Regions from separate parts of the Paenibacillus sp. FSL R5-0470 genome, predicted to be linked through region 2. Evidence: predicted binding sites of a transcription regulator. Region 2 holds the regulator's gene; the other holds the start of a gene.
The links. The regulator Rex, encoded in region 2, represses fermentation and respiration genes when NADH is low (regulators of the CRP and FNR family bind a similar motif). The targets are predictions, from matches to a motif close to TTGTGAAATATTTCACAA.
Positions count from the first base shown of each region.

Region 1: scfA (six-cysteine ranthipeptide SCIFF) is a predicted target of Rex. The motif match lies at 2,589-2,606, and genes of this name have one in related genera.

Region 1 covers NZ_CP150238.1:802,042-818,888, forward strand. The annotation lists gene MKY99_RS03530 (DUF4855 domain-containing protein) at 1-1,293, shown strand, start outside; gene MKY99_RS03535 (hypothetical protein) at 1,575-2,147, shown strand; gene scfA (six-cysteine ranthipeptide SCIFF) at 2,632-2,781, shown strand; gene scfB (thioether cross-link-forming SCIFF peptide maturase) at 2,904-4,298, shown strand; gene MKY99_RS03550 (S-layer homology domain-containing protein) at 4,689-10,691, shown strand; gene MKY99_RS03555 (helix-turn-helix transcriptional regulator) at 10,885-11,130, shown strand; gene MKY99_RS03560 (DUF6438 domain-containing protein) at 11,818-12,198, shown strand; gene MKY99_RS03565 (DEAD/DEAH box helicase) at 12,401-15,298, opposite strand; gene MKY99_RS03570 ((deoxy)nucleoside triphosphate pyrophosphohydrolase) at 15,300-15,698, opposite strand; gene MKY99_RS03575 (hypothetical protein) at 15,887-16,847, shown strand, end outside.
Region 2 covers NZ_CP150238.1:4,705,689-4,722,535, forward strand. The annotation lists gene MKY99_RS20800 (3-hydroxyacyl-CoA dehydrogenase NAD-binding domain-containing protein) at 1-324, opposite strand, end outside; gene MKY99_RS20805 (AAA family ATPase) at 458-1,960, opposite strand; gene MKY99_RS20810 (hypothetical protein) at 1,953-2,495, opposite strand; gene MKY99_RS20815 (DUF5590 domain-containing protein) at 2,904-3,422, opposite strand; gene MKY99_RS20820 (amidohydrolase) at 3,592-4,893, opposite strand; gene MKY99_RS20825 (redox-sensing transcriptional repressor Rex) at 4,880-5,533, opposite strand; gene dinG (ATP-dependent DNA helicase DinG) at 5,665-8,526, opposite strand; gene MKY99_RS20835 (hypothetical protein) at 8,663-9,304, opposite strand; gene panD (aspartate 1-decarboxylase) at 9,416-9,799, opposite strand; gene panC (pantoate--beta-alanine ligase) at 9,792-10,682, opposite strand; gene panB (3-methyl-2-oxobutanoate hydroxymethyltransferase) at 10,684-11,550, opposite strand; gene MKY99_RS20855 (biotin--[acetyl-CoA-carboxylase] ligase) at 11,886-12,686, opposite strand; gene MKY99_RS20860 (CCA tRNA nucleotidyltransferase) at 12,676-14,040, opposite strand; gene bshA (N-acetyl-alpha-D-glucosaminyl L-malate synthase BshA) at 14,051-15,208, opposite strand; gene bshB1 (bacillithiol biosynthesis deacetylase BshB1) at 15,229-15,939, opposite strand; gene MKY99_RS20875 (methylglyoxal synthase) at 15,936-16,358, opposite strand; gene dapB (4-hydroxy-tetrahydrodipicolinate reductase) at 16,374-16,847, opposite strand, start outside.

The DNA of each region.
Region 1 (16,847 bases), 2.9 Mb from region 2:
CCAGCGACACGCGTTCTTTACGACTGGCTGTATCAATTTGTTAAAGGAACGTATCAGGTCAACGAGGCTCCGCCTTCCGAGGTAGACGTGCAGATGAACGACAAGCCGTTCCAGAGCGGGATGAGGCTGCCCGATTCAGAATCCGTAGCCTTTACATGGAAGCTTAGAACGGATGATGGTCTGACGAAAGTGACGGCGACGTATGACGGCAAGCCTTATACAGCAGGTACCGTTATTCCACTTGCAGGCAAGCTTGGCAAGCATGAGCTTAACATTACCGTTACGGCGGGGCGTATGGTGATAAAGTCATATGTTATCGAAACAACGACGAATGCATCTGGTATGAAAGCGTTAGTCGAGCGCTTCGAACAAGCGAAGCAATTTACGAATTCTGCAACGGTGCGTTCTTTGAACAACTATTTGGAAATGATGAAGCGCTATGAAGGGAAAGATGCAGCGCAAGTCACCAAGTATCTCCAAGGCTTTAACGCAAAGCTGGATGAATTCAAGAAGGCGGGTACGATAAAAGATGAGGCGTACAATATGCTGAAGGAAAGCGTCTATTACCTAATAGGCAATTTGGCGCAGAATAAAACGGTAGAAGCTTCGTCGACCGAAGGCAATAATGTGAATTATGCACCGGCTAAAGCCGTCGATGGATTCCCTGCTTCAAGATGGGCGAGTGAATACGTGGACAATACTTGGTTCCTGGTCGATCTCGATGAAGTGAAGGAAATGGATACGGTTCGAATCGATTGGGAATATGCTCGTGCCGATAAATACAAACTTCTTGTGTCAAACGATAAGCAGAACTGGATCAATGTCATGCCAAATGACGGAATTATTACCGCGCATGATGGCAAAGAAACGATTCAGTTCAACCCGGTCAAGGCAAGATACATGAAGTTACAAGGCATAAAAAGAGCAACCGATTACGGATATTCCATCTACGAGTTTGGTGTCTATAACCTCTCGAGCGCTGTAGACGTGAAGGGCATTGAGGGCATACAAGTAAAGGTTGACGAGGAAGCGAAAAAAGTAACGATTGATGGATTGCTGATGAATGGCGTCCTTACAAATGTGAAGTTGAAGGTGCTTGATTCGAAAGGCAAGGTTCATCTCGAAGATGAGACGAAGAGTACAGTCGCGGGAAGCTTTCAATTCACATTCAAACTTACGGGTAATTTAAAAGGAACCAATGAGGCGTATCTATCGACTGGCTATATGAGCGAGCCTGTAAAAGTGACCTTTGAATACTCAAAAGAAAACCCGGGTAAAGGTCACGATAAGTAATGGAGAAATAATCCATCCAAGCAGTAATACGATCCGCGCTGAAACTTCCTGTACCGGTTATCGAATTATCTGTCCGAGTAAGACTAATAACTGAAGTAAGAACGTTTGAGGCGTAACATAACAAGCCGATTAGGTACCAGACCACGGGGTCTATACCTAATCGGCTTGTTTCTATGTACAGTATCAAGATATTATTCAGGTTTTAGTGGGATTGTATTATGTATTGTATAATAGAACGACTGCCTCAACAGGTATTTATAACATAAAACATAGGAGGATACATGTCCTGGAGCAAATTGAAGCAACAACTGGAGAGTTTTCTCTGTCCTGCGTTATACGGCAGGGTTGAATATCGCGCAAGTAGTTACCGTTATTTACCTGATAAATCAGGGAATTGTTATATTTCGGTAGATAAAAAGAACGTACTTAATATGAATGATAGAACTAGCTCAATTAGATGGTATCAGACGGAGCAGGAGATTAAGAATGATTCAGATCTTCAAATTCCTATCAACCATGAAGACATTGAAGCGGTTAGAAAAGATAGTAAGGGGATCATCCCGGAGGATCGGCTAATAGTCATTGCAAGAAGCAGAAAAAAAATATCAGAAGTTGCAAAGGAGCTTTTGTCAGCACAGACATCATTAAGTAAATCGAACTTTATTGTTATAGCTACTAAGTATTTATCTATTTCCATAGAGGAGAGCTTAGAAAGCGACGATATCTTATTGAATATTCTAGCTTTAGTGGACAGACGAGTTGGGAAAAAGCGAATTTTAAACATGAGCGAGAAGATGAAGTTAAAGCATCCAATTGTGCAATATTTTTATGAACTAAGGCGTAGTACATTATAAAAATAAATAACTTCATTGAATATTCAAGAAACACTCTCTACAAAAATCCCTAATTCTACGCGACTTCTTCCCACCATAACAATAGCCATGATAATGAGAGGGATGTTCGCATATGGTGCATATGGAATCGGAGAGTGTCGCTCTACTGGTAAGGAAGGATACAGTGTTATGAAATCCTTATATTTATTGGACTTTACGGACAAGTATGAGGAAAAATCGTTATTGAAGAGATGGCATCATTGCCGTCTCTTTTTTGTTTCTTTGGTCACTTTTTTAGCATTGCTCTGACTCTGGTTCCCGCTATGGCATCCTACGATCACGAGCATGAAAGACTGCACGAAAATTAACGTTGATGCTTATGTTTAAGCCCTCTCTGCTCAGCTAGGTGACGGGAATCATAGACGTATTTGCGTGAGGTTGCTACGATGTTCCATGGAAATTAAGTGAAAGTGATCACAAGAAATTACAGAAGGAGTTATTTATCGTGAAAAGAATCGTAACACTGAGCACCCGCAAACTGATGGATACCGCAAAACACGGCGGATGCGGCGCATGCCAGACATCTTGCCAGTCCGCTTGTAAAACTTCCTGCGGCGTTGCAAACCAGAAGTGTGAAAATGCAATGAACAGATAGGATTCGGAATTTTACCGCCCATTGCTCTGCTGATGGGCGGCTATTTTTAAGAAATGGATACTATCCCTAAAGGATGGCCAAGCCGTTTCTACTTGTGTGCAAAAGGAGCTTGATTAGTAAGTATGATTCATCAATATAAACTAAACGGATACAATATCGTGCTCGATACCTACAGTGGCTCGGTGCATGTTGTTGATGACCTAGCATATGAAATTATAGCGGATTATGAGAAAACTTCTGTCGACCAAATCGTGACAATGATGTTAGAGAAATATAAGCATGATTCCAGCATTTCCGAGAGTGACATTCGAGAAACCATCGTGGATATCGAGGAGCTTATAAATGATGGTCAGCTTTTTACAAAAGATGAGTATGAGAACCTCTCGCTTGATTTGAAAAAACGAAAAACTTATGTTAAGGCGCTCTGTCTTAATGTTGCGCATACCTGTAATCTATCATGCGACTATTGCTTCGCTAGCCAAGGGAAATACAACGGAGATAGGGCAATCATGAGCTATGAGGTTGGACAAAAAGCTATCGATTACCTGCTTGAAAATTCGGGTCATCATCGAAACCTGGACATCGACTTTTTTGGCGGGGAGCCGCTTTTGGCTTGGAAAGTGGTTAAACAGATCGTAGCTTATGCAAGAAGCAAAGAACAAGAATACAAAAAGAAGTTCCGCTTCACCTTCACGACGAACGGAATGCTGCTGAACGATGAGGTCACCGAGTTTTTAAATCAGGAAATGTACAATGTCGTATTAAGCCTGGATGGAAGAAAAGAGGTTCATGACCGGCTTCGCCAAACGGTTAACGGAAAAGGCAGCTACGATCATATTGTTCCGAAGTTCAAGGAATTCGTTCGTAAGCGCGGGGACCAAGAGTACTATGTTCGAGGAACCTACACTCGTAACAATGTCGATTTCACCAACGATATATTTCATATCGCAGACCTTGGTTTTGACAAGATCTCGATGGAACCAGTCATCTGTGATCCAAAGGAACCCTATGCACTTACCGAGGAAGATCTCCCGGAGATATACAACCAGTACGAAATTCTTGCCAAGGAAATGATCGGTCGCGGTGAACAAGGTAAAGGGTTTACCTTTTATCACTACATGCTTGACCTCTCGGAAGGACCTTGCATCCAGAAGAGAATCACTGGCTGTGGTTCAGGAACCGAATATCTTGCTGTCACCCCCTGGGGAGAGCTTTTTCCTTGCCACCAATTCGTCGGGGATGAAGAATATAGCATGGGAAACCTCTGGGATGGGATCACACAACCTGAGCTGCAATGTCAATTCCAAGAGAGCAACTGCTACTCGAAGCCGGAATGCAAGGACTGCTGGGCGAAACTCTACTGCAGCGGTGGTTGTCCTGCCAATGCGCTGCACGCAACGGGTTCCCTGGTCGGAACCTATGACTTCAGCTGTGACGTCTTCCGCAAAAGAGTCGAATGTTCCATGATGGTGAAGGTTGATGAATCTATTAGAGCGATGGAAGGGCAACCTAGCTAGTTAACGTAACGGACGAAAAAACTCTAACCGAGAAATAGACACTTTTAAATAAAGTGCCTTTCTCGGTTTTTTTGTATTAACTAGAACTATGATCATAGATCGTCTTCTCCATGGGCAATCAGGATGAGGAATTCAAAATGTGACGGCCTAATCTGTTTAATAGACAGAGAGGGCTTTTTTTATGTGCGAATCCATGATGTTTTCTTTGAACACAAATATATATGACTAAAGTCATATTAAATTCGTGATTTAGCGTATTTTTTTGTCGAAAAATAAACTATTTTCTAGTAAATGTCGATATAATAGGATAGAAATCTTCTTTTCTGTAGTAACTGCAATTACGGAAGCGTTAACAATTATATGAATAGTCATTCGACAAGGAGGAAAGCGATGTTAAAAAAGTTAGGCAAGATTGGATTGGCATTTATTTTGGTCATTGGGCTGCTGCCGATGATTTCACTCCGGGCATACGCTGCCACACCCTCATTCACCAAAACGGTGGATTTTCCCATTCAGCCTCCAGTTACAAACGCCTCGGGTAAGAATGTTTCTGATGTTGATGTTCTTCCTGACGGAAGTACCGCAGTAGTGTTGAACACATTCGCTTATCAAAGTAATTCCTACGTTTATACTTATTTTTTGAAGATTTTTGACAGCACGGGAGCTCCTAAAGCGGATGTTCCTCTAAGTAACTTAATGGATACCTATTACCAAATGATTGATGTGAATATGCTTGCGCTAAGTGATGGAAGGATTCTGATTACTTACCATAAAAGCGACAGCGGCGATAACAATTTGCAATTGGGAACCGTTAGGGAGAGTACTCCCAATGCCTATTTCATGGTGCTAAACCAGTCAGGACAAAAGGTGGTCGGTCAGACACAGATTAATACATACTCTGCCACCAGTACCCCGGCACTCACGCGCTTTGTCTCTATAACGGAATTGTCTGACGGCAATATAGTTTTTTCCTGGCAACGGAACGACAATATTAGCACGGCTACGCGTGTGTTCACTGTTGAGGGTAACCCAGTTTCGGGAGAAACACTTCTGGTTTCCCATAATGCGAGCATGTCTAATGTATCCGCTGGAGACGGTGTATATATGGTTGCTTACAATTCAGGAGTAGGACCCCAGACGGATACTGTTTATCTGAAAATATTCAGTAATAGTGGGACTCTGTTAAATACGATTAATAAAGGAATAAGAACGGATGAAAAACAGCTGTTTCTATCCACGTTGAACAACGGGAATTTCATGTTCAGCCAATATAACTATAGAAACGACTCATCAATGGTTTCTTTATATGATAAGAACGGTACGAGTAAGGGTGATTTTACAGTAAGTGGCTCTCTAGGCGAATCTTCGGCTGCTATTTATAGGGGTGGTGCAAACCCGGGCTTTGTAACCGTAAGTACGGACCCCACTTCTACCAATGCCATCAATGATGCGTACAACAACTTTAAAGAATGGTCGGGAACGCAGTATGCTTACCTGAATTATTATGACAATGACGGTAACTTAGTCTTTACATCGGATCAGCCGGTGGATTCCGCTCCGGTGGCTATGCAGGGTTTCAATGAAGCCACTTGGATGTACGCTGTGGAATATTATCCAAGCTTCAAATTGTATCCCACCTTTGGTGACAAGCTTGTCTTGGTGACAACCGATAATACGGATGCTGATCATTATAGAATAACCGCTAAAATATTTGAGACGGGAGCTCCGGCACCAGCGGCTATCATTGACTATGCGGCTGAGCAACTGACCGGACTGACGCCAAACAGCGCCTACTCGGTTAACAACGGTACAGCGGTAACGGTGACAGCGGATGGTAAGCTGGCTATAGACAGCAGCTGGTTGGGAACGTCAGTGAGCATCGTGAAGAAAGGCGATGGCTCGTCGACAACGGATAGCCCGGCACAAACGCTGACTATTCCATTCCGTCCAGGGGCACCGACTGGTGTAACGGCGACGAATGAAACGGCGATAAGTGCTAACGATGGTACATTGACTAACGTAACAACTGCGATGGAGTATAAGAAGGGTGTGGCGGGTACTTGGACGAATATTTCAGGTGCAACCGTAACGAGACTTGATCCGGACATGTACTATGTCCGGACAAAAGCGACGGTGACGGCGTTTGCGTCAGAAGCGAAGAGCGTGACGGTGGCTACGTTTGTGGCAACACCGGAAGTGACACCGGCAGCCATCATTGATTATACGGCAGAGCAGTTAACCGGTCTGGTGCCAAACGGCTCGTATACGGTGAACGGTACGGCAGTAACAGCGACAACAGATGGTAAGCTGGCCATTAACAGTGGTTGGTTGGATACGTCGCTGAGCATCGTGAAAAAAGGCAATGCCTCGACGACATTGGATAGCGCGGCGCAGACGCTAAGCATTCCGCCACGTGCAGAGGCGCCGACTGGTGTGATAGCGACGGATGAAACGGAGATTAGTGCTAACAATGGTACATTGACGAACGTGACAACCGAGATGGAATTCAAGAAAGGTACAGCAGGTGTATGGACGAGTGTAGCAGGTGTAACCGTAACGGGACTTTTTCCGGACACGTATTATGTGCGGACGAAAGCGACGACTACGGCATTTGCTTCAGAAGCGAAGATCGTGACGGTGGCTACGTTTGTGCCAACGCCGGAAGCGGCACCGGTAGCCACCATTGATTATGCGGCTGAGCAGTTAACAGGTTTAACGGCAAGCGGCTCGTACACGGTAAACGGGGCTTCGCTAACAGCGACAGCTGATGGCAAGCTAGCTATTGATAGCATTTGGTTGGGGACGTCATTGAGCATCGTGAAGAAGGGCAATAGTTCTACGACAACGGATAGCACAGCGCAGACGCTAAGCATTCCGATCCGTCCAGGGGCGCCGATAGGTGTGACGGCGACAGACGAAATGGCGATAAATGCTAATAATGGTACATTGACGAACGTGACAACCGAGATGGAATACAAGAAGGGTGCGGCAGGTGCATGGAAGGATGTGACGGGTGTAACCGTAACGGGACTAACTCCGGACACGTACCATGTGCGGACGAAAGCGACTGGGGCGGCATTTGCGTCAGCTTCAGTGCAAGTAGCGGTGGTTGCTTTTGTAGCAACACCGGAAGTGGCACCGACAGCTGTTATTGATTATTCGGCTGAACAATTGACAGGTCTCACGCCAAACAGCTCGTACACAGTAAACGGGGATTTGGCAACAGCGACAGCTAGTGGACAATTAGTTATTGGTAACAGTTGGTTGGGAACGTCGCTAAGTATTGTGAAGAAAGGCAATGGCTCGACGACAACGGATAGTGCGGCGCAGACGTTAAGCATTCCGTCCCGTTCAGGGGTGCCGACTGGTGTAACGGCGACGGATGAAACGGCGATAAATGCCAACGATGGCAAATTGACGAACGTAACAAACGCGTTGGAATACAAGAAGGGCACAGCAGGGGCATGGATAGATGTGTCGGGCACAACCGTAACAGGATTAACTCCAGACACGTACCATGTACGGACGAAAGCGACGGCGACGGCATTTGCGTCAGAATCGAAGAGCGTGACGGTAGCTACGTTCGTGCCAACACCGGAAGCGACACCAACAGCCGTCATTGATTATGTGGCAGAGCAGTTGAAAGGCTTGACGCCAAGTGGCTCGTACACGGTAAATGGTTCAGCGGTTACGGCGACAGCAGATGGTAAGCTGGACATTAATAGTAGTTGGATAGGAATATCGCTAAGCATCGTGAAGAAGGGCAACAGCTCGACGACAACGGATAGCGCGGCGCAGACGCTAAGCATTCCGTCCCGTTCAGTGGCGCCGATTGGTGTGACAGCTACGGGTGAAACGGGATTGAACACAAACGATGGTACGCTCATCAATGTTACTACTGCAATGGAATACAAAAAAGGTACAGCAGGTGCATGGACAGATGTACCTGGTACAAGCGTGACGGGGCTTACTCCAGACACGTATTATGTCCGGACAAAAGCAACAACGACGGCATTTACCTCGGCTTCGGTGCAAGTGACGGTATCGGCATTCACGAAAATACCAGAAGCGACACCAGTGGCCGTCATCGACTATGCTACTGAACAGTTGGCAGGCCTGACACCGAGTGGCTCATACATGGTAAACGATACAGCGATTACGGTGTCAGTAGATGGCAAGCTGGAAATAGATAGCAGTTGGTTGGGAACGTCACTGAGCATCCTTAAGAAAGGTGACGGTTCAACAACAACGGACAGTGCGGTACAGACGTTAAGCATTCCATCTCGTGCAGCGGCTCCGGTAGGTGTGACTGTTACGGATGTAACGTACAATGGGGCTAATAACGGTACCATTCAGAATCTGACAGTCCAAATGGAATACAAAATAGGCAGCACTGGTCTTTGGACAGAAGTTACAAACACAATGATTACTGACCTTGCGCCGGACACGTATTATGTTCGGGAAAAGGCAACGGCAACAGCATTCGCTTCTATTGCTGCTCAGGTTATCGTTCATGACTCGAATGCGGTCATTCCGTCCGCGCCTGAAGTCACGGCTGATGATCTGAACAATACGATTGTTGGTCTGGACACAAGTATGGAATTTTCAGTGGACGACGGACCATACGTACGGTACGACGGAACTAACTCCCCAGACTTGAGTGGTGAGCACATTGTTAAGGTACGGGTGGTAGCTAGCGGGTCCGTTCCGGCGGGACCGGCAACTACGCTGACCTTTACAATTAATATGCTTAACCCTGCGGGTGGCTTGAACGTGATTGCCATCGATCCAAGTGGCTCGGCCAATAACGGCTATACGCAAATCACCGTTACGCCTGCACTGGCTGAAGGACATAAGCTCTTTTATAAGAACTTTGGCGCTGGTAGCATCGTCGTACCAAATGTGGGGGATGTCCTGAATGGATACACGCTTGTAGGCAGTGAAGGATTGGTTCCTGCGGCCAATGGGGATACGATTGGTATTGCAGAGGTAGATGCTGACAGCAAGGTGGTGAAATACGGTAGTGCAACAGCAGCTGTGGCAGCTGATACCGTAACACCTGGTACTGATCCGGTCCGCCCAGGAACCGGAGGAAACTCGAATAGCGGAACAACCCCCGGTAATGCGAACACAGTCATTACCGATGTGATCGTCCTTGTTAACGGTAAGGAAGAGAACGCGGGCAAAGCAACAACAACGGCCTTAGGAAACGTGGCAACAACTATTATCGTCGTTGACCCAGCTAAACTCCAAGCGAAGCTGGACGCGGAAGGTAATGGGGCGGTGGTGACCGTTCCGGTGAAGCAGGATTCCAACATCATCGTCGCTGAGTTAAATGGTCAAATCATTAAGAACATGGAGAACGCATCGGCTACTCTAGTGTTTCAGACAAGCAAAGGTACTTATACTTTGCCAGCCGACGAAATCAATATTGATGCGTTAGCTAAAAAACTTGGAAGCGGCTTGAAGCTGGAAGATATCACACTGAAGATTACGATCAGCGAATCCTCAGCATCCATGAACCAGGTAGTGGCGGGTGCGGCAAGCAGAGGTGGCTTTACACTCGTTGCACCGTCACTAGATTTCACTGTTACCGCTACTTACGGTACATCGACAGTGGAAGTAAGTCAGTTCAATGCTTACGTAGAGCGGATAGTGGCACTTCCAGGTGGTATTGCTCCGAATCGGATTACGACTGGAGTCGTTGTGGAGCCAGATGGCACAGTGCGCCATGTTCCGACCAGATTCGTTCTGAAGGACGGCAAATACTACGCAGTTATTAAGAGTGTGACGAACAGTTCGTATTCCGTGATCTGGCATCCGCTGACTTTTGCGGATGTGGAGAATCATTGGGCGAAGGACGCAGTGAACGATATGGGATCTCGTCTAGTAATTAATGGAATGAACCAAACGACGTTCAACCCGAATGCAGATATCACCCGGGCAGAGTTCGCAGCGATTATTGTACGCGGTCTGGGACTGAAGCTTGGAGAAGGGAAGACAGCATTTGCAGATGTGCCAGCGAATAGCTGGTATGCAGGTGCGGTTGAAACGGCATCCGAGTACGGTCTGATCACTGGTTTTGAGGACGGGACATTCCAGCCGGATGCTCCAATAACTCGCGAGCAAGCCATGAACATTATCGCCAAAGCGATGAAGTTAACTAGCCTTGCGGACCAGACTGGAACAGTGGATGCGACAAGCGTACTTGCTACCTTTACAGATGCAGGCAACATAGGTGTCTGGGCTAAGGATAGTTTGGCGCTTGCAGCCAAAGCTGGTTTGATCAGCGGCCGTGGCGATAATAAGCTGGAGGCAAAGGCGAATGTCACCCGCGCGGAAGTGGCAGTTCTGATTCAGCGGCTGTTGCAGAAGTCGGGGCTTATTGATTAGATCATGATGAAAAATGGAGAGGCGGATTCAGCTTAGGGCTGAATTCGCTTTTTTTGTTGTTTGGTTGATATAGTTTTCAATTTATTTTTTTGGGGTTTTATAACATTTTGTTTTATATTCAAAACAAAATGTTATATTAACTTTACATTTTGTGTGCTTCGTATTACAATGAATTCGAAGGGGGTTCCTATATATGTATTATTTTGGAATAGTGAAAAACAAGGTATATTTACTACGAGCCGAGAAGAGGTGGTCACAGACCGAGTTAGCTAAAGAACTAGGTGTAACAAGACAAACTATTGCTGCGATTGAAAATAACAAATTCATTCCTTCGCTGGAGCTTGCATTTTCCATAGCATATATATTCCAAAAGGATCTTAATGACGTATTTAATTTTGAGCCTTATGAGGAAGATGAGGGGGGGAACAAAGATGAGTAGCTTGATAGCGGTGATTATTATGTTGGGCATGCTAATAAATCTCATATTTCTTATCAGAGAAGGAAAAGATGAGAGATGGAACATTATTACAAATAGACCGCTTAATTATGCTTTTTCTTTGCTTTTTATAGGCTACACTAGTATCACATTAATTGATACCAGGTATAAGTTTAGCGTATCTACTTTTAAAATGGTCTATGATTACCTTTTTGTTGGTGCACTTGTAGTCTACATTGTTCTTCTGATTATAGAGAGAAGACGGTTATCTTAGGTGAGGTGAATACGTCCCTCCAAAAATGAAATCGACTCATTATCTACTAGTTGATCTACTGGATCGCTCGAATCATTTGAGCCCACTTATTCTTATAAATCAAAGTCACTATTATCACTCATCAAGTATTAATGGTAACTCATCTTCAAGCTGTAACAGTAGTTACGATTCATAAAGTTATGCTAGTGGTTCTTCTTCGTATTGTCAGACACATAAGGAATTAGAAGGAAAGAATACGAAGGTGAACTCTGTGGAACAACCTATGTTTGAGATCGAAATACTTAAAGGTGAAATAGAAAGCTTTACAACACAATTTGATGATTTGGGAAAGTGCTTAAGAAGTTGGTTGCTTGATCGGTAATCCTATCTTTCTATGGTAAGATACCGGATATTTCAGAATGGGTTGTGTCCAAGGGATGACGAAACAAGAGATAACAGGGATTGGATTCGAGAGTTTTGGGATTGGGCAATTTTTTGAATTCCACATGTATTCGAATGGTAAACTTGAATTTGAGGGTGTACATATCAGTCGTGAATTGAATGGGAAATATGAAGGTTTTATTCATCCAAAGAAAGTACTGAAATTGCTTGCTCATATTGAAAGGCAACGGTTTGATGATCTTAATTATGATAGACCAATTTATGGCGTTGATTGTGAAATTGCAACTATTACCGTTCACAGGGGCACGTGGACAAAGAAGGCTAGAGTGGTTATTGGGGTTGAGCCACCTGAGCTGAGGGCTATTACTAGATTAATTTTGTGGCTGTTCGATCAAAGTAAATTGACTAAGGTTTAATGGAATTTATTGCCCGGTATATAGTTTCTCATCTTATCATCCGGAGCGTTCTTCATGAGAACATAAATCTATTGTGAAATATTTGTAAAAAAAGCATCCTCCAAAAAATGAGAGAATGCAATTTTTTTGCGGCTATACGTTTTAGAATTCATAATTATGAAATTGTTCAGTCATTTGGCGGAATTTATTGAACTAGCATACTCTAATTAAAACTCCGAGTTAAATACCCATACAATTTACTCTCCACCGAATGCTCCAATACCAAATCCATATGCACAACCGATATGGAAGTATCATTCTTGTCAACCATAGACGCCTGAACAGCACTTTCTTGATCAGGATGTGCTTTACCCAGATAATAAAACTCCGTTCCGTCCGCATCGTCTTTTTTCACAAATACATGAAGGTCGATGTTTCGTTGGTCTGCCTCAAGTATCGTTCTAACCTCATCGGATTCAAGGGTTCGTCTACTTCTTGTGGACCACTTCAGAATCTCTGGACTCACAAATTCCTCCTGATAGTTCGTACTTGCTTCGACCTCGTCATGCTTGTGATACGTTACAAAGATCGGGCAGGTCTGGTGCTTCGTCTTGTATCCGTACATGGTAGAGCTTTCGTCGCTATGCCAATTCAATAATTTGCAGGTATCTTTGCGGGAGTATTTTTGATACAGAGTCAGTGGCTCGCTGCATACATACTGCTCATTTTTGTGAATTGCGGTTTGAACAATATCTGTGATTATTTCTCTAAAATAAGCGTTGTTCTGTAAGGACTGTGCCATCTTCGGATGAAATGCAAAATTCTGATCTGCAATGAACTCTACGATAGCGGCATTACCATATTTCTTCCTCATCGCTTCAGTGAAAAAAGACAAGTCGAGAATACGTTTTGCTGAATCGATCGTTTCGGAATCTGTTGAGCAACCACTTTCTTGCAGGGCATTTATGTATTCTTCATATGTAACCTGATCATTTACTAATAGTAGCTTTAACAGTAGGATCTCATGTTTGCGTTTTCCATTAAGAATCTCGGCGGACATCATCATTATAATCATTTTCTCTTGTTCGGATAGATGTGGCACGGTTTCATTGATTCTCTGCAAAAAGTGATAATAGCTAAAGTGTTCCTCAGTAAAGATCAGTGGATCGATCGAATCGTTGTCAAGGAAATCGATTAATCGGGGGATTCGATTCAACCTATTTTTGAGTTGGAAATATTCTTCTCTAAGAATTTTAAGCGCTGTTAAATTGCTGTTGCTAATCGAGCGGTAAATTTGTTGCCTTGCAATCTCTTCGAAATTGATTGTTGAGACGCCTTTAATATAACTGGTGTCCTTCATATGACGACGGATATTGTCCTTGTTCTGCGACCTATCTCCGGAGAGGGCTACCGGAATCAAATAGTTGTTCTTGTAGTTACCTATAAAGTCGATGATAGTGACGAACTCTTTATCCGAGTGTTTACGAAGACCGCGTCCTAACTGCTGAACAAATACAATGCTAGATTGGGTTTGACGCAGCATTACGACCTGGTTAATACAAGGAATATCGATACCTTCGTTAAAAATGTCTACCGTTAGAATATAGTCGAGATTTCCCGCTTCAAGATCTGTTACACACTGCATACGGACTTCCTGAGAGTCATCTCCTGTTAATGCTTTTGTGCGATAACCCCTTGCATTTAACATGCGGGATAGCTCTAAGGTTTCTTCTTTACGACTACAAAAGATTAATCCTTTTACCGTTTCGCCGGAGTGTCCGTAATATTCCATTTTCTCGATTAGGTAAGAAACCCTTTCGTTCGTAACCAATTGAGAGAGCATCGTTGTATCGTCGATCATTCGGTCGTTGTATTCAAAGTCAGTGACGCCAAAATAGTGAAATGGACACAGCATATCTTCTTCCAAAGCTTCCTGCAGACGAATCTCGTAGGCAATATTATAGTCGAATAACTCGTAGATATTAAAGTCATCCGTTCGTTCTGGAGTTGCAGTCATGCCAAGCAGGAATTTTGGTTTAAAATGCTCAATAACTTTAAGATAAGAATTGGCTCCAGCTTTGTGGACTTCGTCAATCAATATGTAGTCAAATACCTTAGGATCAAAATTTGCTAAAGTTAATTCTTTAGAAATCGTCTGGATGGTGGCAAAAAGGTATTTCGCATTTGTATCTCTACTGTTACCGGATAAAATACCGTAGTCGCTATCTCTTCCCCCCATAATTCGTTGATAATCAGTCATAGCCTTGTGCAAAATTTGTTCTCGATGTGCAATAAATAGCATTCGACTTGGTGCGAAGTTCTTTGCGTCAAAAGCAGAGAGATAGGTTTTTCCTGTTCCTGTTGCCGAAATAACCAATCCTCGATGTGCTCCGGTGCTGCGAAGAGCTTGCAAATTCTTTAGTGCACTTAGCTGCATTTTATTGGGTGAAATTGTACTAAAGACAGTTTGCGGGATCGCTTCAGGAATCAAGGGTAGCGTCAATTGATGGTTATGGTTTGCTTTTTGAACCCCATCATAGAGAACTTGATAAGCTTCGATCCATCTATCCGTCAGTGGGACAGCAGTTTCCCATACTTTTTCGAATTCATTATGAAACTGCCCCAGTAGACCCCCGTGCTTAAAAGAGGTTAGCTTCACATTCCATTCATAGTTGGCTTTTAATGCAGCAGCGGTCAGGTTGGAGCTTCCCATAATGATAGTGGAATGATCTTCATGCTCAAAAACGTATCCTTTGGCATGAAATCCACTTAGATCCGTCAAGCGCACGCTAACATTTGTGATTTTTAGTAGCTCTTTATAGATTTTGGGTTGATTGAAGTTCAGATAATTTGAGGTTAGGATTTTGCCTGTTATCCCGCGCATTTTTAGATCAGCCAAATGCGACTTCAAGGTGGCTAGTCCACTCTCTGTAATAAAAGCAACGGAAAAAATAAAGGACTGGCAGCGATCCAGTTCTTCGAGCAAAGGAGTAAGAACAAAATCGCTGGTCTCTTTATTATTGACTAGAAGCCTAGGCTTGTATTGATCCAAAGAGTCCTGTTGATGGTCAATAAACGCCCAATTTAATGTGCTTTTTAAATGTTGAATAGGATTGTCCATGTTATATTGTCAGCTTCTTCTGAATATTGTGTACAGCAGGAATATCAGCAGGCGCCCAATCTAGTGACATCAGTTCATGCGCAGATAACCACTGGATTGCAACATGTTCAGTTAAGGTAGGCGTCCCGCTTAGTAGGTGGCAATAGAAAGTAGTCAGATGCACAAAGCCAAAATCATACTCATGCACGGTAGTCTCAATCTCTTCACCAATTTCAATCACGCAGTTCATTTCTTCGTTAATTTCGCGTTTAAGCGCAGCCTGTGGCGTTTCGCCTTCTTCGATTTTGCCACCAGGGAATTCCCACTTGTAAGCTAGTGCTTTAGTAGCCCCGCGCTGTGCACAGAGGATCTTATTATTCTCGATGATGACAGCTCCGACTACGTAGATATGTTTCTTCATAAGTTCCCTCCGGTTATGCAGTTTAGTATTTATGAAATCAATTATGCGTTATAACTCTATTCTATTATAGTTTTGGGGATTTGGGCTACTGAGGGATATTATGAAAGATTTCTGACAGACTATTCATCGAATGAATGATAGCATCTAGTGAATACGAAACCTATTTATCATGTATGGGAGAATCGATAATGAAAACTATGCTACGTCTTTATCATGAAGGAAATACGGATTACCATTCAACCTTTTTTGATTTGATACATGGGGACACAGAGACGAAGCAGACCAAAGGACTCTCATACCTATTTTCAAGATATCCTAACTTGATACAGCTGTTTTTAAAAGAAATTAATCGTCTGACTAAATATAAGTATCCAGAATTTAAGCAGGGAATCGATTTTGTCCAGGTAGACGCAGAAATGTTATCAGCTGGAGAAAAGAAAATAAGACGCGATATTACCTTGTCTTTGTTTCAAGGAAACACTAAAAAACTAGTTATAATAATTGAAGCCAAGAGCGTAAGTGCTTCTGTACTGCAAAAGGATATCACAAGGCAGCTGGAGTCGTATCTTGATCCAACAAATTTTCCGCTCGATGCTAATGTGCCTAAGGTAGGTGTAACTTTAACAAAGTATAGAGTGCTTCATCCACCTGAAACTGGATTTGTCAGTCTTACTTGGACAGACATTTTAGAATTAATAAATGATGTAATTAGTCAAGAGAAAAGAAGAGGTGAGGATGTAACAGTTGCAACAGAATTTATAGATTTTATTAAAGGGGTGAGAAAAGGAATGAAGTACTACGAGGTTGAAGTTCTATCGGTTGCTGCGGGTAAGACGTATGAGTTAACGAAAAATTACTTTATTCATGCGTGCCCACATACTGCGAAGGGTTTTTCATATAAAACTCCAATATATATAACTTTCAGATCTAGTGGTGGTGGAGAAATGGAGTTTCTATATAAAATTGATGAGATTGTTGTTCTCGATCCTTTGTCTCCTTCTCTCAACGCTTTATTAGAAGGTGTACAGATAGATTTTGCTACTAGAATTAAAGAATACATATCAAATCGTATAAATGGTGGATATGGATTTAATCATCCGGGAGAAGAGTATCGTTTTTATAATCTTTGTAGTAAAGGCGTAATTCATT
Region 2 (16,847 bases):
GCATACTTGATCCAATTGATTCAAAATCTTTTTCTTTTCTTCCAAATCCTCAACAATGGTTTCGATAACCATGTCACAAGAGCTGAGCTCCGCGAAATGTGTCACTTTTTGAATGCGGCTAAGAATCAGCTTCTTCTCAGCTTGAGTGATCGCCCATTTCTCCAGTTGCTTATCTAGACTTGTCTCGATCATTTCGTAAGAGTAGTCCAGTTTCTCCGCGGTTTTCTCCACTAGTAATACATCCAGGCCTTTGGCTGCTAACATTTCAGCAATACCTTGTCCCATTGTGCCACCGCCGATGACACCTATTTTTTTGAAATTCATAAAAAAGTCTCCATCCTTTCAGGTATCTATACTTTTGTATTGTACCTTGTCTGTCGCAAAAATTTATAAAGCCCGACATATAATGATATCTTAGCATGCCTGAAAAGTAAAAAAAAATAACCAGCATAAATATTTATGCTGGTAAAAGGACGCTGTCACGAAATTGACATCGAAATTGCTCTCCAGAGAGTACTTCTTCCTTCATTAAAATGTCAAGAGAGTAATCAAATACATTTCGTTGCTTTTCAAGGTGCTCACGAGTGCGCGTCATCAGCTCATCCAATATCTTACTATTTTCCTTCATAAGCTCTTCAGTGGTAACCATTTCCAGCTTAGCGATACCCAGCGAAGTTAAACCTGACTTCATCATCGTTTCCACAATATTCAGCGCCTGATCGAAATCACCGCGTGAACCTGTGCTTCGTCCACCATAATACATTTCTTCAGCAGCTGCTCCACCAAGTGCAATCATAATCTGATCTTCGAGATAATCTTTGGTGTACAAATACTGCTCTTGCTGAGGATTATGTCGCACATAACCAAGGGCTTGCCCACGCGGAGTCAGCGTAACCTGACTAACGCTTCCGGGACGAAGGAGCTCTGCCATAATGGCATGTCCCAATTCATGAATGGCGACTCTCTTTTTCTCTTCATGATTTGTTTCTCTATCCGTTTTTTCACCCATCATTACCTTGTCAATCGCCATCGACAGATGCCGCTGCTCAACTTTCGTCAAGTCCTCACGCATCATATAAATCGCAGCCTCATTCATGACACTTTCAAGCTGAGCACCGGAAAAGCCATAGGCTTCTTCAGCGATTTTGTCGAGACTCACCTCTGTATGAAGAGGCTTATTCTTCGCATGCAATTCGAGAATCGATTTGCGGCCCTTTTTGTCAGGCATGTCCACTTGAATATGACGGTCGAAGCGTCCAGGACGTAACAATGCTGAATCAAGCATTTCTTTCCGGTTTGTTGCAGCTACCAGCAAAATACGCGGAGTTTCGTTATTATAAATACCATCCATCTCGGTCAATAGCTGATTTAAGGTCTGATCATATTCACGTTGCTGACCGCCTTCGCGCTTACCGCCAATTACGTCAATTTCATCAATAAAAATAATGGCACTTTGTTTGTTCTCCTTAACAGCACGGTTACGAGCATCCTTGAACAAATCGCGGATCCGACCAGCCCCGACACCAACATACATTTCTACAAATTCACTACCTGATGCAGCTACGAATACGGAGTTTGTATAATGCGCTGCTGCTCTGGCCATAAGGGTCTTACCTGTTCCTGGAGGGCCAGTGAGCAGAATCCCTTTCAAAGGACGAATCCCAAATTTACTAATCTCCTCGTGCCGGATCAAAAAATCGAGTGCCTCACGAAGCTCTTGCTTCGCATTGTCTTGCCCACCAATTTCTTCAAAAGTGAGCTTTGAAGGCCCTTCCTTCTGGCGTTTCTTCCCCGCACCAGCGTTCACCGTAAGCCCGCCACGCAAATGAGCAATTATAAGTAATGCAGTAAGCATTCCAGCTGCTATAACAATCGGGAATATATTAATACCTAAAAAAGCCATGAAAATAAACAGCACAGGAATAAATCCGAGTAAAATTTCTTTAAGGTACTTAGGCATTATTCCATACCCCCAAGGTCGCAGGTTTTCGCGGCAGAATAATAAATTTGCTTTCTTTTCCATTACTCAAGCTTACGTACACATTGTTGTCGTCGATATCAGTAGATGCTATCACATCTTTAAATTCCGTATTTTGCTGTTTCAATCTATCAAGTTCTGTAGGTATAATCGTATATTTACGGCTCTCCATGGCTTCAGCTACAGAGAACATCGCTTTATCCCAGTAATCATCCAATAGTTCACTTGAATTTTGCTCCACATCGAGTTTAAGTTTACGTCCTTCAATCACTGATTTTCCTTCTTTGGATACATACGATACTAGATCACGTAAATTCGTGCCCGGCTGCAAATCAAGTTTCAAAGTGACCTCATCGCGGTTAATACTAATATGTGAAGTATTTACTCCCTCAAATCCGGTTACAATCTTTTGGAGCGGTTCCTGTAAAGCAAACTGACGATATAAAAAGAATCCTCCGAATAATAGCATAGCCGACAGTAGAGACGTTATCAGTACAGGTACAAGACGTAATTTCAAGAAACGTCCTCCTCTCAAAGATGAAAAAATGTAAACAGAATGATCCAAAGTCATAGCTGCTAAGAGCTCATCAGAGCCTGACGTTCTACTAACACTGTTCTAATTACAAACAGTAGTATATCACAGGTGTATATACTATATTGAAAAAAAGTGTGAAGATATTTAAAATTTTATTTTTTAATTCTTTCCATTTTATTAAATTTATTGATTTAATTCGACAAAAAAAGGGCTGTTACTCTTAACTAACAGACCTTTTTTCGTATGAATCTTTAAATACCAATACATAAAAACTACTCTTATAGTATATCACAATTCGTGTACTTATAGTATATCAAATAATATGTCATTTTAAAAAACAAGCGAACCATAAATGGTCCGCTTGTTTCTCCTATAATGCTTTTGTTTAATTTAGCGGCTAGGTAAACTGTAACCTTCACCCATTCGAGCCCCATCTGAGAACCGATAAAATTGATAATAATATCGACCGCTTTGTTTATAAAAAAGCTGCCAAGCATACTCCCCGTTATATACTCCTGGCAACAACCGCTCAATGCTGATGTCCGGAAGATCGGCTTTTATAAGGCTACGCATTTTCGCTTCAGAGGTCCCTTTACTTAGTTCTTCAGCATATACTGCGTCGGTTCCTTCAGCAAACTTCCCGTCTACAGTAAAACGTACCCAAACCATCAACTCGGTCCCGGCTTCATTCTTCCCTGTTAAGACCCAGTACACCGCATTTTCATCCCACACGGATTTCTGCGCTTTGGTTACCTCTGTCAGACCAGCACTGGTTTTAGCGACATCCTTAGCGATATCTCGCTCGTTCCATTGATCTTTCATAATATAAGCATAGAACTGGATAAGTCCAAACAGAAGGAGCAGAATCAGAACTGACCCCAGGAGGATCCATTTTTTCCTTTTCTTCAAGGTACAGCTCCCTTTCTAGTAATATATCTTTTTTGATTATATAACACACCTGTGTGTTTATCCAAAGTTTCATATCCAATTCAATGATCTAATTATCAGAAACACAAAAGGCTGTAACTTTGCAATCGCAGAAAGTCACAGCCTTTCAGTTATTCGTTATGATCTTAGACTACCGTTTAAGCAGTCCATCAAATGATTCTTGCGCCTTACGACGGATTGCTTCCTCATCTAGCGTTACACATTCTCCATGTTTTACAACCTGTTTACCATTCACCCATACATGTTCAACATCCTTGGCACTGGCAGAGTATACAGCATGAGACAACAGATCTGTGTGTGGTAGCAAATGCGGCTGGTCTATATCAATCGCGATAAAGTCCGCTTTCATGCCAACAGCGAGTCTACCCACATCATTTAAAAAGATAGACTTTGCGCCATACTCTGTAGCTATACGCAGCGCTTCCGGAGCTGGAACAGCCGTCGGATCACCACTTACACCTTTATGGATGAGGGCTGCAAGACGCATCTCTTCAAACATATCCAGGTTATTATTGCTTGCCGCACCATCTGTACCCAGTGATACCTTCACACCAGCCTTTAGAAGATCCGTAACCCGAGCCACTCCACTAGCCAGTTTCAGATTACTTCCTGGGTTATGAGACACGCCTACATCATGACGAGCCAGTATCTCGATCTCTTCATCATTCAAATGAACGCCATGTGCAACAATAGACGGACGTGTGAACATTCCAAGCTTCTCTAAATGCGCTACAGGCCGAAGTCCGTAATCCACCACATTCTGCTCCACTTCGCGTTTGGTCTCGGACATATGGGTATGCATCGGTAAATCCAAATCATGTGCCGCTTGAACAAACTTAACAAAGAAGTCCGGTGGGCAAGTATATGGGGCGTGTGGCGAGATCATCGTCGTAATTCTACCATCAGCCTTACCATGCCAATTTCGTGCAAAAGAAATCGCTTCCGCAAGCTTGTGATTTTGTACTTCCTCTGGGCATAATCCGATTACGCCTCTCATCAGTACAGAACGAATGCCTGATAATTCGACTACCTCTGCTACTCGATCCATATGATCATACATATCCAAGAAGGTTGTAGTACCACCTTTTAGCATTTCCAGTACCGACAAGGAGGTTCCCCAGTATACATCTTCTCCAGTGAATTTCGCTTCCATCGGCCACATCTTCTCTTGAAGCCACACCTGAAGTGCTAAATCATCTCCATAACCACGAAGCAATGACATTGCCGCATGGCCATGTGTGTTTACCAGACCTGGCATAAACAGCAGACGACTGCCATCAACAACTTGCACATCATCTTCCATTAAAGGCTCTTCTTTTCCTATGTAAGTGATCAAATCATCTTCAATAGTCATATATCCATTCAGAACCGGCTCATCCGTTCCCGGAATAAGAAAACGCCCGCCCTTAATAATCGTTTTACTGCTCTTCATTTCCGGTTTCTTCCTTTCCGTCTTTCAAATAATAAGCAAGGCTTTGCAAATCCGTTGTAAAATCGGCAGCATGAACCCGGATATTCGATGGTGTTTTTAGAATCACTGGTGCAAAATTCAAAATCGCCTCAATGCCAGACTCAATGAGAATATCTGCTACATTCTGCGCTTCTGAATCAGGCACAGTAATGATCCCAATTCGAATACCTTGCTCACGAACCGTCTGACCAAGCTCCTCCATCGGTTGAACGGTAAGAGAGTTGATTTTCCGCCCTACCTTAGGTGCATAGGAGTCAAATATAGCGGTAATCTTCATAGTATCTTTCAGATAAGCATTGTAATTAGATAATGCATGTCCAAGGTTACCGGCACCTACTAAAGCCACATTCAATTGTTGATCCAGCTTCAGAATATGACGGATTTTTTCAATAAGATAAGTTACGTCATACCCGATACCTTTTCTACCAAAATCTCCAAAATAAGCTAAATCTTTACGAATTTGAGCAGGATTCAAATCAAGTTTTTGTCCTAGTTCTTGTGAGGAAACGGTTAATATTTCACGTTTCTGGAGATCATTCAAGAAACGCAAGTACACAGGAAGTCTGCGAACAACGGCTTCTGATATTTTATCCGATTTCATAATTTACCTCCTAATTTAAGTGATATTCTGTTCAAATCCTATCGAAATATCTGCACCTCGTCTCAAGGAAGAGCGGTATTCTTATACCGCCCTTCCTTGTAGAGAGATTAATAAGATCGATGACGTTCTTTTCAAGAAACGCCTCCGTCTTCCAACCACTCCGCTATACGAGGAACCATTTGATCCGTAAGCATATGCTCCATTTTCGGGCCAGGCAACGAATAGAGGAAATACTTCCCATAGTGAGATTCGATCACCCTTGTGTCATACACAATAACAATACCCCGATCTTGCGCTGTCCGTACCAGCCTCCCAAATCCTTGCTTGAAGCGAATAACCGCCTGAGGAACAGACAACTTCATGAACGGATTCTTTTTCTGGGCTTGTAATAACTCAGACTTCGCTTCCGCTAGGGGGTGGTTTGGCGGTTGAAATGGGAGTCTCACGATGGCCAAGCATGTTAATGCTTCACCTGGAATATCTACACCCTCCCAAAAGCTGCTTGTTCCTAACAGTACAGAAGCTGCACTGTCCTGAAAACGGCGGATCAGCTTGCTACGGCTGCCCCCCTCCACGCCTTGACCTAACACCGTGATCTCTTGTGAGGCTAGAGCCTCTTTCAGAGGATCGTAAACCTGGCGTAGCATCTTGTAAGAAGTAAACAGGACAAGCATCCGCCCACGTGTTGTAATAGCTGCTTCTGCTAGTGACTGTACGAGTGTATCGACAAATCGGGCATCGCCTACACTCCCCTTCACACTTGGGAAATCCCGCGGAATAACTAACAGCGCCTGCTCCCGATACTTAAAGGGAGAAGGCAGGAGTGATGTCATCAGACGCCCCTCTTCCGCAGCTTCATTAAGTCCGAGATTATCAATCATAAACTGGAAAGATTTATCCACAGAGAGTGTCGCCGAAGTTAGTACGATACTTTTCTTCTTGTCGAAAAACAGCTCCTTAAGCTGAGTACTAACATCAACAGGAACGGCATACAGCTGTAGCGATTTACTGCGATAATTTCCATTCGCCTCCAGCCAATATACTACATTCTCATCATTTAATCCCATAAAAAACCGTACTTGCTCACGTATAGAAGCTAAATCCTTAAATAAGCCGCTAATATCGGTAACTAGGCTATCTGAGGAAGATTGACCTTCTTGATCTCGCATCTCATTAAGCATTTTATCACCTTTACGGATAATTTCGCTTAATGTCAGATTCATAGTATTCTCTAAAGCAACCAATTCATCCCAATCTTTCGGTTTACGGGTAGGAAGTAGCCGCATGACTAACTGGCCGGCTTCTCCCGCCGCTGCATCGCTGCGTTCCGGCAAGAGGCTGAATAGTTTATCACTAAGCAGATCCCAGGTTTCTTTTACGGTAAGAAGGTCCGGATAGATTCTATCGATCACTCCGCTCCATTCAGAAGCTTCCTCACTGCCTGATGACTGAAGCATTTGGCGAAGTGTAGGAAGTTGGCCATTTCGACTATCCTTATAAAGACGCGATAGTGTATGTGCCACCGTGAAATGCTTCATATGCATGCCTAAATGCTTGCCAGCCACGTCCTCCAGATGATGGGCCTCATCTATTACAAGATGTTCATAAGCCGGAAGTAGTTGATGCCCAGCCTTAACATCTGCGAAAAGCTTAGAGTGGTTCGTAATGACCACGTCTGCAATACCAGCTTCATGCTTAGCCCGATGATAATAACACTTACGGAACCAAGGACACGAGCGACCCAGACAAGAATCGGTATCGCTTGCCACCGTCTCCCAAAAATCTCCGCCACGTCCACTTAGATTGAGCTCTTCGTCATCTCCTGATTCACTTTGTGTCAGCCAAACGATCATCTGAGCCGCAGTAAGCGCATCTTCCCTCGGACTTATAAAGTCTTTTTTATTAATTTTATGTTCGAACTTACGAAGACACAAATAATGCCCTCTGCCCTTAAAAATTGCAGCTTTAAATGGAAAAGGAACTACCTGCGTTAACAAAGGAATATCACGCTCACGCAATTGATCCTGCAGATTAATAGTATGAGTGCTGACCATGACTTTTTCATTAGTTCGTACGCTTTGGTATATGGCAGGCAATAAATAACCAAGGGATTTACCGGTTCCTGTCCCTGCTTCGATCAATAGATGCTTGTCTTCGGCAAGTGCCGTCATCACCTCATTGATCATAATATCCTGAGCTTCTCGGCTTTCATACTGTGGCAAAGTTTCTTTAAGTCGTTTCGTTACTTCATCCATATAATCTGTAAAAGATAAATTGTGTAGTGGATTCTCAGCATGCTCGTCTCGAGGTGGAGCTAATTCATTCCAGTCTCCTACAGCAAGCGCTAATTGACGATAGAAAGTCAGATCACCTTCGGGCTGAAGCGTCTCCGCTTCCCGTTCACGCAGCAGACCATCAAAATACCAACCCAGATCACTATCCTCTTCCGTAAACAGCTCACAGAGTCTCTGAATCGTCAGCAGAGGCAAATCGTAGAGCTCCTCCAGACATTTCAGCAATACAAGAGCAGTTGCGAGTGCATCACTGTCTGCCTGATGCGGACGATCATGCGTCACTCCAAAATGTGCACTAACTGATCCTAGTTGATAGGATGTGAGGGAAGGAAAGCAGATTTTCAGAAAATCAATCGTATCTAAAATCCGCCCTTGAAATGGTAAATACCCACATCGGTCTAAAGCATTTTGCAAAAAATGGAAGTCAAATGCGACATTATGCCCTACAAGCACAACATCATCCAAGAGTGGGACAAGCTCCATCATCATCTCATCCAGCTCAGGTGCATCCTTTACATCATCGTCGGTAATCCCCGTTAGACCAGTTATAAAAGGAGGTATCGGCGTTCCGGGCTTGACGTAGGAACCATATACCCGGGAGATGGACCGGTCTTCTTCTATAATTGCAAGGCCAACCTGGATAATTTCACCCACGGATTGGGTTCCCGTTGTTTCAAAATCAAGCACGGCAAATTTCATTATAATTCTATTCCCTTTCAATTGAGACTCTTAATCAGCATAACAGAAGTTGCGAAAAAAGGCGATGCACACCACTGGTTCAGGGGATGCATCGCTTGAATGAAAATGCGGAATAATAAACCGTAAACGTAATAATTTACAATAATGAAACAAGCTGATTTCCGAAATGAAGCTTACCTCCTCGGCGGCGGCAAACCTCCAAATTAACGGTTGGTTCAGGAAGTGCCGGGTCAAGTTGCAAAGAAAGGCCAAACAGCTCCTGCGCTTCATTGAACCGTTCTTGAGAGGCCCTGATGCAACCTAAAGCGTTATAAACCATTGCCTTCAGCTTGGTTTCCCGTATCAAACCGAGCATATGGTTCAGATGACTCCAAGCAGCTTCCCCCTCCCCTTCCTGCAGGTAAGAGATGGCTAAATATAATCGAGCAGCCAAGCTATCCGGATATTGCACAATAACTTCCTTAAACTGTTCAATACATTTCCCATACATCAGCAGCTTATAATACCCTTGACCTCTAACAAAAGTATCCATGCACAGCTCGGGTGCTTCCTGCTCTGGCACTTCCTCTTCAACCACAGTCGTAAAATCTACACTTTCACGAAAGTGACTTAGCTTCTCTGCAAAGGCCAGCCATTCATCCATCACTTTATCACTAAGTCGATGCAGCATATTATAATTGCATAAAAGCTCATTCCGGCGGGCACCCTCCGCTGTAGGGTAATCTGTAACGATCTCCTGAAGCACCTTGTTCATTTCAGCAAACAAATGTTGAAACATGGGCTATCCCCCCTTACTGAAGATGAAATCAGTTCAGCTTGCCTGACTTCATTTTCTGCGAGAACGGGGTCTTTCATCCCTGCCATTCATTACATGGCGTAAGTCCATAAATTAAGCGATTGTAGCATGCAATTCATGATCAGCCAGCTTCAATGGTCTGTTGTTCTCATCCACGAATACCACCGTTGGTTTATGCGATTCCAGTTCTTCCGAAGACAGCATCGCATACGAAATAATAATTACTGTATCTCCCGGTTGAACAAGACGTGCAGCTGCACCATTTAGGCAGATCACACCACTGCCGCGAGGCCCTGGAATAACATAGGTTTCTAACCGTGAACCATTATTGTTGTCCACGATCTGCACTTTTTCATTTTCAAGAATATCTGCCGCTTCCATTAAGTTCTCATCAATGGTAATACTTCCCACATAATTCAAATTGGCTTCTGTCACCGTCGCGCGGTGAATTTTGGATTTCATCATATGTCTAAACAAGAGCGGCAACCTCCTTTGGAATAAATACATTATTGTCAATTAATCGCGTTCTGCCAAACTTCACGGCAAGCGCTATAATAATCTCCCCATTTACATCCGTTAATAAAACTTCGTTCTCTAAGCCTTCCAGATTAGGGAAAGTCAGTATTTCCGCATAATCAATGACCGCCAAAGGAGAGTTGGAAATAACCGAGGTCAACAATTCCCGCACTTCAGCAACGGTTGTTACTTTTCCTTCTTCAATGGACTGACGTGCTTCACGCAAGGAACGAGATAACACCAGTGCTTGAGAACGTTCCTCTGGAGATAAGAATACGTTACGCGAGCTAAGTGCAAGTCCATCTCCTTCACGAACGATAGGGCAAGGTACAATTTCAACATTCATATTCAAATCAGATACCATTCTGCGGAGCACAGCTACTTGCTGAGCATCCTTTAGCCCGAAGAAAGCATAATCTGGCTGCACGATATTGAATAGTTTATTAACAACTGTTGTTACGCCATTAAAATGCCCTGGACGCGAAGCCCCACAAAGTCGAGTGGTAAGCTCTGATACCGAGACAGTAGTCCGGGTAGGCTGCGGATACATTTCTTCCACACTGGGGATAAATACAATATCGACACCTTCGCGTTCCGCAAGCTCCAAATCACGCTCTTCATCGCGCGGATAGGAATCATAATCCTCATTCGGTCCGAACTGCAGCGGGTTCACAAATATGCTCATAACGACCGTGTTACTCATTTCTCCTGCCCGCCGAAGCAGACTGGCATGTCCTTCATGCAGGTATCCCATGGTTGGAACAAACCCAATCGGGGTATGCCCACCTTGTCTCATATATTCCAAAGCTTCGCGCAGTTGCTTAATGCTTCTGACGACTCTCATCTTATTCCCCATCCTTTCCGGCACCGCCGTATAAAGATTCCAGAACGGTTTCATCTGCTTTAAAAACATGACCTTCATCTGGGTACGAGCGATTCTTCACTTCTTGCACATATTGGCTGATACCCTCACGAATCAGGCTACCCACATCCGCGTAGGTTTTGACAAAACGTTTCTCACGGTAGGGTGAGGCATAACGCAACAAATCATGGAAAACCAATACCTGTCCATCACAATAACGACCTGCACCAATCCCAATGGTCGGAATGCTCAGTGCCTCAGAAATTGCTTGTGCCACTTCTTCTGTCACCAGCTCCAGTACCACTGCAAAAGCACCTGCTGCTTCAAGGGCCTTAGCTTCATCCATCAGACGTTTTGCATCTTTGGCGTCCTTACCTTGAATGCGGTAGCCGCCAATCATATTTACCGATTGCGGTGTAAGTCCAATATGCCCCAGCACAGGAACTCCCGCAGCTACAACCGCAGTAACTGTCTCACAAATTTCGAGACCGCCTTCCATTTTGACGGCATGAGCCCGCCCTTCCTGCATCAGTCTGCGCACACCCCGCAAGGTTTCATCTATACTTCCGTGGTAGGTCATAAATGGCATATCTGCCACAATGAATGTTTTTTGTGCGCCCCGAGTTACCGAACGAGTGTGGTAGACCATATCGTCAATCGTAACAGGTAAAGTTGTATCATATCCAAGTACCACATTTCCCAGGGAGTCACCCACCAGAATAAGATCGATACCGGCTTCTTCAGCAAGTAGAGCCGATGGGTAATCATAAGCAGTCAGCATGCTTAACCGCTCACCATCTGCTTTCATTTTTTTCATTTTCACAATATTAAGTGCTTGTTTGTTTGCCATTTCTCTCTTCGTCCTCCTTTTTGAAATTACATCCCCGTAAAAATCGCAACAAAAAAACCTTTTAGCAACGATTTGCTAAAAAGGTCCGAAGGGCAAAAAAGAGTCACTCGCGATCGTCCCTTCTGTCTCGGTCCTTACGGCTCAGAGCAGAATCCAACGTAACCGTCTAACGCAGTTATGAAGGTGATTCCAATAATAAAACCATTATAAGTTCATCAGATCAGGAGTACAGTTCGCAAAACGATACCGCCTCTGCCCCATAGTATAACAAAAAGGACTCGGAAATACACGAAAAAAATATGACAGGGGATGACACCCTGTCATATAAAAAAGATTTATAAAAGCTCGATTTCACCTGAGCATACGCTAGAAATCTCTCCTGCGCTGTTTTTAAGGATTAGTCCACCTAACTCATCCAAACCTACCACAACACTTTCAGATCGTCCCTGAGGGCTATTCAGAGCGATCTGGCGACCCAAAGTAACTGACATCGACTCCCACAGCTCTTTGATAGGTTTAAAACCTTGTTCCATGTATAGATTGAAATGCAGCTCTAACTCATTCAATACAACTCTTACCAGCTCCGAACGGTCAATAGGGACACCGCCCCGCTGAATCCGAAGAGAAGTCGCTACTTCCTTCAGATGATCAGGATAATCGTCTTCAGTCAAGTTCGCAGAAATTCCAATCCCGGCGATGCAATAATGAAGCTCTCCTTCTCTTAGCGAAGACTCGAGCAAAATTCCACATATCTTTCGACCGCCCGCAAGCAAATCATTTGGCCATTTAATCCCGGCGTCTACCCCGGTTACAAGGCGAATTGCCTTACAGACAGCAACCCCAGCAAGCAGTGTTAACTGAGGAGTCTGTATCAAAGGTAACTTCGGACGCAATACAATACTCATCCAAATGCCTTTGCCACGAGGAGAAAACCATTTTCTACCCATTCGCCCTCTAGCTCCGGTCTGTTCTTCAGCGATTACGGTTGTTCCTTCTGGCGCACCGTTTTCCGCCAATCGTTTGGCTTCCTCCTGAGTAGATACGACAGACTCCAGGAGCTGAACTCTGTCTAGCCAATTCGAATCAGAAGCTTCCTGCTTCAACCCGGTTAGCGACAGCGCTTTTTCATAGCTCATGTCCATCCATCCTTTTTGCTTCAAGCAGCAATTCTTGTTTATTGTTAAGAAGATCTCCCGAAGCAGTCGCCTGCAGAAGTGCACTCAGCATATTGCCAAGCCAAGGTCCTGGACGTTTCTCAAGCGCTTCCGCCAACTCATTGCCTGTAACAGCAAGCTCCGAGAGACTCTTCAATGGCATTTGTGCGATCCACTCTCTTGCAGGCACCGCTGGGGCGGTGATAGCGGGCGAGTCTTTTGAGACCGCTTGGGTGTTGACAGCGGGTGAGACTTCCGAGTCCGCTGGCTGATTCGCAGCGGAAAGGGCAGCTGCTGGCAGGATCGCCAGCAGCGAGAGCCACCCTTCGGCGGCTTCCACGCCGAAGGTCAGCACGGCGGCGATCCAGCGCCGCCGCAGTAGATCCGTGCCGCCCGGTTCCCCCGGCGGCACAGCCTCCAGGGCAGCGGTCCAAGCTTCGCGGACCCGCAGCACCTGGACGACGCTGGTACGCGTCGTCCCAGAGAACGTCCATGCCCGCAGCAGCTCATCGGCCTCCTGGGCCGACTGCTTCAGGGCATGGAGGAGAAGCGCCCACCGCAGGTGGGCGCTCTCCAGTTCCCCTATCCCGGCCGTTAAGGCGGCAGCAGCCGCCAGATCGGTTCCGGTCCAGGGGAACGGGGCTTTGCCGCGCGCGAGCAGCTCGCAGCGCGCGAGCATAGCAAGGCCGCGCCGAGGATGCGGCCCCTCTACGATGCGGTCCAGCTCCGCGCGGACACGCTCCACAGCAATATGCGCCAGCTTATCTCGCTGACGCATCAGGCCCCTCCATGTGTTCTTCGCGATGGAGAAATCCAGCACCGATGCGAAACGAACGCAGCGAAGCATGCGAAGCGCATCCTCATCGAACCGTTCCTCTGCATCACCCACACAGCGGATCACACGGAGAGCTAGATCCTTCTCGCCTCCGAAGGGATCAATCATTTCTCCACCCAGCCCGCAGCATATCGCGTTAATCGTAAAATCACGACGACGAAGATCTTCCTTCACATCACTAACAAATTCAACATGGTCCGGACGACGATGATCGACATAGCCGCTTTCAGTTCGGTATGTCGTCACCTCAAATCCATGCCCATCCTGAAGCACAGTGACCGTCCCATGTGCTAGCCCTGTCGGAATACTGCGTGCGAAAATGGCTATCACTTCCTCCGGCACTGCTGAAGTTGTAATATCCATATCATGCACTGGCCTACCCAATAGCTCATCGCGAATGCAGCCTCCAACCCAAAAAGCCTCATGGCCGTTTTGCGTTAGCTCAGAAATTACATTTTCCGCCGCAAGAGCCATAGCAGATGGCGCCATTTTCCATTTCATTACGAACTCCTTACCCCCTGACTGTATCCAGTCTAGGTACCTTGCGCCCGAGCACACGGTAATATATATCCTCATACTGACTTGTAATCGAATCCTTACAGAAATCTTTGCAGGCCGTTTCCAGACAAGCTTGTCTGAACTGCTCCACCATGCGATCATCCGATAGGAGTTTGATTGCATATTTCGCCATAGTTTCTGTATCACCAATTGGAGCAATGAATCCTGTCTTGCCATGTTCTATGAGCTCCGGAATGCCTCCGGTTTGAGAACCTATAGTCGGAACACCACAGGCCATCGCTTCCAGGGCGACCAGACCAAAGCTTTCCTTCTCAGAAGGTAACAGAAGAAGATCAGCCAACGAAATAACTTGAGCAATCTCATCCTGTCTTCCTAAGAAGCGGACTTTATCATCCAGACCCATTTCACTGATCTTAGCTTGAATCTTAGGAAGATCTGGCCCTTCGCCAACAAGCAGCAGACGTGAAGGGATTTCACGATTCACTTTAGCAAAGATATCGACAACATCGCTTACCCTTTTAACTGGGCGGAAGTTACTGATGTGCATCAAGATCTTCTCCTCAGGAGAAGCAAAATCTTCTCGCAGATTCGATACATCCCGTGGATAATAGACACGATGATCAACGAAGTTATAAGTGAGGTCGATCTGGCGCGTAATATCCAGCACTTCTCGTGTTTCTCTAATGAGATCCTTCGATACGGCTGTTACGGCATCACTTTCATTAATTCCAAGACGGATTAGATCTTTTAGCGATTCATCCTGTCCAAGTACCGTAATATCAGTGCCATGCAAAGTCGTTACAACTTTTATATCATTACCAAGCATCTGCTTAGCAAGGAAAGCACAAACAGCATGCGGAACGGCGTAATGAACATGCAACAGATCTAAATTCTGCATTTTGGCAACCTGAGCCATCTTCGTAGCAAGTGCTAAATCATAAGGAGGATATTTAAATACATAATAATCATTAACCTCTACCTCATGATAAAATATATTTTTCTGGAATTTCCCTAACCGAAACGGAATGCTGTGTGTAATAAAATGAACTTCATGTCCCTTCTCGGCCAAGAGTTTTCCTAATTCAGTCGCTACTACGCCTGAGCCGCCAAGAGACGGATAACAAGTGATGCCTATTTTCAAACGATCCATATTCCGTCCCCTTCTATACCTTATATAGTTTGATCCCCTTCAGTAAACAGATCTACTGCATAGGGAACTTTTGTTGCAAATCCTTCCGCATAGGGAATAAGTCTCCGCTGTCCAAGCAACATGTCTCTGGAACGAACACGTTCAATATAACCTTCCGTTAGCGGTGTGGATACAGCATCGGCACCGAGCGGCTTGGTGAACTGGGAGCGATAGCAGGACAACGCCTGCTCCTTCAGCCCATATTGTTTAGTAACATCTACAATAAGATCCGTACGTCCTAAATCATTTATAAAATAAAAAAACAGCTGTGGAGCCGGAACTGCCGGCTTGTCCGGCATATATTTACGTAGTTTAGCATTAAAAACAGCCTCTTCTACTAGCTTACTGCACGCAATATGATCCGGATGACGATCTTCCCAATAAGGAGCAAAAACAATCGCAGGAGCAAACCGGCGAATTTCGGCTGTCACAGCGGCCACATGCTCTTCTGTTATAAACAGCCCTCTGTCAGATAAACCCAAATTCGTCCGCACAGACACGCCAAGCAGATCAGCAGCTTGCTGTGCCTCTTCCTTGCGTAGCTCTACAGTACCGTTTGAGGACATTTCCGCAGCTGTTAAATCGCACAGACCTACTTTTAGTCCTGCAGCGGTATGCTTCGCAATCGTACCTGCCATTCCGATCTCCGCATCATCCGCATGAGCCCCAAATACAAGAATGTCCAGCTTCATTCATCAACACCTGGTTTGTATTTATGGACGAGTTCACGCCAAGCAAAGTCACCGCGATCAATCGCCTTCACAAGCACCTCAGCTGTTGCGATATTCGTTGCTACAGGGATACCATATACGTCACATAGACGAAGTAAAGCTGTAATATCTGGTTCATGTGGCTGTGCCATTAATGGGTCGCGCAAGAAAATAATAAGATCCAATTCATCTTGGGCTACCATTGCCCCAATTTGCTGATCTCCACCCAATGGTCCTGACATATAGCGATGAATCTTCAAGCTAGTCACATCCATGATCCGTTGGCCAGTAGTCCCCGTAGAAAATAGTTCATGACCTACAAATACATGCTCATAGGCTAATACAAAATTTACGATTTCATCTTTTTTACGATCATGTGCAATAAATGCGATCTTTAACATGGTGTTCTCCCCTGTCTATTCTATAAAGTGCTCAAATCCATAGATCAATCCAGTATATCCCATAACCTTTTGAATACCCATCTTAACGCCTGGCATATAGCCTGCTCGCTCATAAGAATCATGCCGGATTTTTAAGGATTGTCCGAACCCACCAAAAATCACTTCTTCTTGGGCAAACACACCAGGAAGACGGACACTATGTATCCGGAATCCATTATAGTAACCCCCACGCGCACCCTCAATCGTTTCTTCTTCTTTAGGGTTTCCTTGACGAAGCTCTTCCCGTACTTCTGAAATCATCTCTGCTGTTTTGACTGCAGTCCCGGATGGAGCATCCAGTTTTTGGTCACCATGATACTCGATAATCTCCAGATGCGGAAAGTATTTTGAAGCTTGAGCCGCAAATCTCATCAACAGAATAGCCCCTATAGAGAAGTTTGGAGCAATAAGTCCACCTATCCCCCGGTCTTGACACTGCTTGTCCAGTTC